DNA from 2 places in the Micromonospora sp. NPDC048894 genome. Region 2 is predicted to be linked to the other one. Evidence: riboswitches for the same ligand, from Rfam matches in the RefSeq annotation. Region 2 holds a riboswitch; the other holds the start of a gene.
What was found. A riboswitch is a leader RNA that binds a small molecule or an ion and turns the genes downstream of it on or off. The one in region 2 is predicted to bind thiamine pyrophosphate.

Region 1: it holds a riboswitch for thiamine pyrophosphate, as region 2 does, so the genes downstream of both, thiE (thiamine phosphate synthase) here and AB0C22_RS16425 (ECF transporter S component) in region 2, are expected to answer to the same signal.

Annotation. Positions count from the first base shown of each region.
Region 1 covers NZ_JBEZFY010000017.1:46,901-49,096, forward strand. The annotation lists gene thiO (glycine oxidase ThiO) at 1-448, opposite strand, end outside; gene thiE (thiamine phosphate synthase) at 442-1,068, opposite strand; TPP riboswitch at 1,063-1,171, opposite strand; gene AB0C22_RS27440 (ThuA domain-containing protein) at 1,510-2,196, shown strand, end outside.
Region 2 covers NZ_JBEZFY010000006.1:411,364-413,559, forward strand. The annotation lists gene AB0C22_RS16420 (alpha/beta fold hydrolase) at 71-901, opposite strand; TPP riboswitch at 1,013-1,118, shown strand; gene AB0C22_RS16425 (ECF transporter S component) at 1,194-1,790, shown strand; gene AB0C22_RS16430 (ABC transporter ATP-binding protein) at 1,824-2,196, shown strand, end outside.

The DNA of each region.
Region 1 (2,196 bases), on a different contig from region 2:
CGCCGGGGGCGACCGCTCCGCCGCGCAGCCGGGGGGTCAGCGCCGGTTCGCGCTCCCGCAGCTGCGACGGGCGCAGCGCGCTGATCGGCAGCCCCAACCCCTGCTGGTACGACCAGAGCCGGCGGGCTTCGGCCAGGTCGTCCCCGGTGAGCCCGACGACGAGGGTGCCGTCGGTGCGGTAGCCGAACTCCCTGCCGGTGGCGGCGGTCAGTTCGGCGGCGAAACCCGGCCAGCGGGCGGCGGACGCGGTGAGCAGCCCGGTCAGTTCCCGTTCCCCGAAGTACGCCTCGGCGACCGGGGCGAGCATCCCGGCGGCGACCCGGGACGCGCCGGAGCCGGGGGCCGGGTCGTGCACGGTCACCCGCAGGCCCCGGGTGGCGCAGCGCCAGGCGATCGCCAATCCGACCGGCCCCGCGCCCACGATGGCGACGTCGGGCCGGGTCAGCACGTCAGTGCCGCGATCAGTTCGGCGGTGGCCCGGCCCGGGTCGGCGGCGGTGGACAGCGCCCCGACCACCGCCACGCCGTACGCCCCGGCGGCCCGCAGCGCCGGCACGGTGGCGGCGGTGACCCCGCCGATGGCGATCACCGGCACGGCGACGGCGGCGACGACGGCGTGGATGCCGGCGGGGCCGATCGGGTCGGGCAGGCCGGTCTTGGTGGCGGTGGGATGGCACGGGCCGACGCCCAGGTAGCTGGCCCCGGCGGCGACGGCCCGGGCGGCGGCGTCCGGTTCCCGGGCGGTCGCGCCGAGCACGGCGGCGGGGCCGAGGACCCGGCGGGCCGCCGCGACGGGCAGGTCGTCCGCGCCGACGTGGCCGCCGTGGGCGTCCACCGCGAGGGCGACGTGCAGCCGGTCGTTGACCAGGCAGGTCGCCTCGTACGGCACGCAGAGCGCGCGTACCCGTCGGGCCAGGTCGTACGCCTGCCGGTCGGTGGTGTCGTCGGTCACCCGGACCTGGACGACGAGGTCGGCGCGGGCCACCGGGAGGGCGGCCCGTACGACGGCGAGCGGGTCGCACCCGGGGCGGGTGTCGGTGATCAGATGCAGTCGGCCGAGGGACGGCACGGCAACTCTCCTCCCTGCGCCGGCATTACCCGGATCAGGTTCGACGGTCGGGGGCTCTCAGCCCCCCTCTCAGCCCGGTGTACCGGGCTCCCGTGGGTCACGTGCCTGTGACCGTACGACAGATCCGCTGATCCGCCAAGGGGTGTTAGATTGATCCAGGACTATCAATGCGTACGGTTGTGGGCTTGTATCCACATAAGCCGGAAAAGCGAGTCGCCGATACCGAATCGTTACATGCTCATGCCTTGCCGGAAACCAATCCAGCGGCGCTAATTTGTTCAACCGATCGACATTATTCCGGTGCGGAGCCTCGGCGTGGCCCGCACCTGATCGCCACTGGTGCGGACCTCGGCGGGCCCACACCGATCCGACCGGGGACGGTCTGCGGCGAGTCGTCCCCATGCCCCCACCACTGTCCAGCACGGACAAAAGGAGCATGGAGTGTCTCCATCCCGCCATCGCCGCGCCCGTCGCGGCCCACTGGGTGCCGGTCTACTGGCCCTCTCCCTACTCGCCAGCGGCCTGATCGGCGGCACCGCCGCCCAGGCCGCTCCCGTCGCGGCGGCCCAGCCACAGGCCGCACCGGCACCGGCGGCAGCCGCCGCCGAACCCTTCTCGGTCCTGGTCTTCTCCAAGACCGCCGGATTCCGGCACGACGCCATCCCGGCCGGCATCGCCGCGATCCAGAAGCTCGGCACCGACAACGGGTTCACCGTCGACACCACCGAGGACGGAGCCGCCTTCAACGACACCAACCTGGCGAAATACCAGGCGGTGATCTGGCTCTCCACCACCGGTGACGTCCTCGACGCCACCCAGCAGGCCGCGTTCGAGCGCTACATCAAGGCCGGCGGCGGCTACGCCGGCGTGCACGCCGCCTCCGACACCGAGTACGACTGGGCCTGGTACGGCAACCTGGTCGGCGCGTACTTCTCCGGCCACCCCGCCAACCAGCAGGCCACCGTCAAGGTCGAGGACCACGCGCACCCGTCGACCGCCGACCTGCCGGACCGCTGGTCCCGGTTCGACGAGTGGTACAACTTCCGCACCAACCCGCGCTCCAAGGTGCACGTGCTGGCCAGCCTGGACGAGAAGTCCTACAGCCCGGGTGCCGGCGCGATGGGCGCC
Region 2 (2,196 bases):
GCCCGATCCGCAATCGCCCGAAACCGATTCACGATCCCCGATCGGCCCGGTCCACCCTCGGCAGGGCGGCTCAGGCCGCCGGGCACACCCGGGCCAGGATCGCCTCGGCCAGGGGCCCCGGCGCCTCGTCGGGAATCCAGTGCGTCACCCCGGCCAGCACCATGAACCGGTAGTCCCCCGTGACGTGCCGGGCACAGGCCTGCGCGGCGGTACGCCCTACTGCCACGTCCCGGTCGCTCCACACGTAGCTGGTCGGCACCGGCACCGGACCGACCGCCTTCAGGTCCCGCCCCGACATCGCCCGGTACCAGTTCAGCGCCCCGGTCAGCGCGCCCGGCCCGCGCATCGGCTGGGCGTAGCGGGCCACCCGGGCGGAGTCACCGACGCCGGCCAGCAGCCGACGCAGGACCACCGCCCGCCCGGCCAGCAGCACCCGCTCCGCCAGGCCCGCCCGGCGGAACAACGTCATGTACGCCGAACGCGCCCGCTGCCGACGGTCGGTGGACAGCGCGTACCCGAAGGCCGCCGGATGGGGCACCGAGACCGCGGTGAGGGTACGCACCCGCTCCGGGTGCCACGCGGCCAGCGCCCAGGCGACGATCGCCCCCCAGTCGTGCCCCACCACGTGCGCGGTGTCGACGCCCAGCGCGTCCAGCACCGCCACCGCGTCGGCGACCAGTTCCGGCAGCCGGTAGCCGGCCACCTCCGTGGGACGGGCCCCGGGCGAGTAACCCCGCTGGTCGGGGGCGTACGTGCGCAGCCCGGCGGCGTGCAGGGCGGGCACCACCGCGTCCCACTCCCCGCCGTGCTGGGGGAAGCCGTGCAGCAGCAGCACGACCTCGCCGCCCTCGGGCCCACCGGCCCGTACGTCGAACGTCAGTCCCCGCGCCGCCACCCGCATGACCGGCAGCCTACCCAGCGCCCCGGTGTGCGCCCGGGACGTCGAATGCCGGGAACCATGACCTGCTGGGCCGTTGCCGCAGGTCGGTGCTAGCGTCTGCCGAGACAACTTCACATCCGACAGGGGAGCGCACAGCGCTGAGAGTGCGGGCACCGCCCGCAGACCCTCGAACCTGATCTGGGTAATGCCAGCGCAGGGAGTTCGGTCGACCTCCAGCCGCGCCGCCGTCCGGCAGCCGCCGGGCGCGGCGTGCGTCTTCTCCTGGTTCGATCGCTGGACTGGGAGCACCGACATGCCGCACACCACCACCAACAGCAACCGGTGGCGCACGATCGACATCGTGGTCGCCGCCGTGATCGCCGTGGCCTTCGGCGTCATCTTCTGGGCCTGGGGCCTGGTCTGGAAGGCCGCCGACCCGGCATTCGCCGCCGCACCCGCCAGCCAGGCGGTGATGTACGGCGTGTGGCTGGTCCCGGCGGTCCTCGGCGGCCTGGTGATCCGTAAGCCGGGGGCGGCCCTGTTCTGCGAGGCCGTCGCCGCCACCGTCTCCGCACTGCTCGGCGCGGAGTGGGGCGGGATCACCATCGTGCAGGGGCTGATCCAGGGCCTCGGCGCGGAGCTGGCCTTCGCCGCGTTCCGCTACCGGTCGTTCCGGCTGCCGGTGGCGGTGCTGGCCGGGGCGTTGACCGGGCTGAGCGCCGCCCTGTTCGACTTCTTCGTCTGGAACGCCGAGTACGCCCTGACCAGCTACCGCCTGCCGTACGCGGCGTTGACCGTGCTCAGCGCAGCCGTCGTCGCCGGGGTCGGCGGTTGGTACCTGACCCGCGCGCTGGCCGAGACCGGAGTGCTGGACCGGTTCCCCGCCGGCCGTGACCGCACCCTGGTCTGATCCTCTCCTGACGATCATGGAGGTGCCGGCGACGTGGCGAGTGTGAGGCTGGTCGGCTTCGGCTGGCGGCACGCCGGTCGGCGGGCCTGGGCGGTACGCGGGGTGGACCTGCGCATCGACCACGGGGAGCGGGTGCTGCTGCTGGGGCCGTCCGGGGCCGGCAAGAGCACCCTGCTGGCCGCGCTGGCCGGGCTGCTGCCGGCGGACTCCGGCGAGCAGGAGGGCACCGTCGAGATCGACGGCCTCGACCCGGCCAAGGCCCGCGAACGGGTCGGCACCGTCTTCCAGGACCCGCAGTCCCAGCTGGTGATGGCCCGCTGCGGTGACGACGTCGCGTTCGGCCTGGAGAACCGGGGGGTGGCCGGCGACGAGATCTGGCCCCGGGTGGACGAGGCGCTGCGCCGGG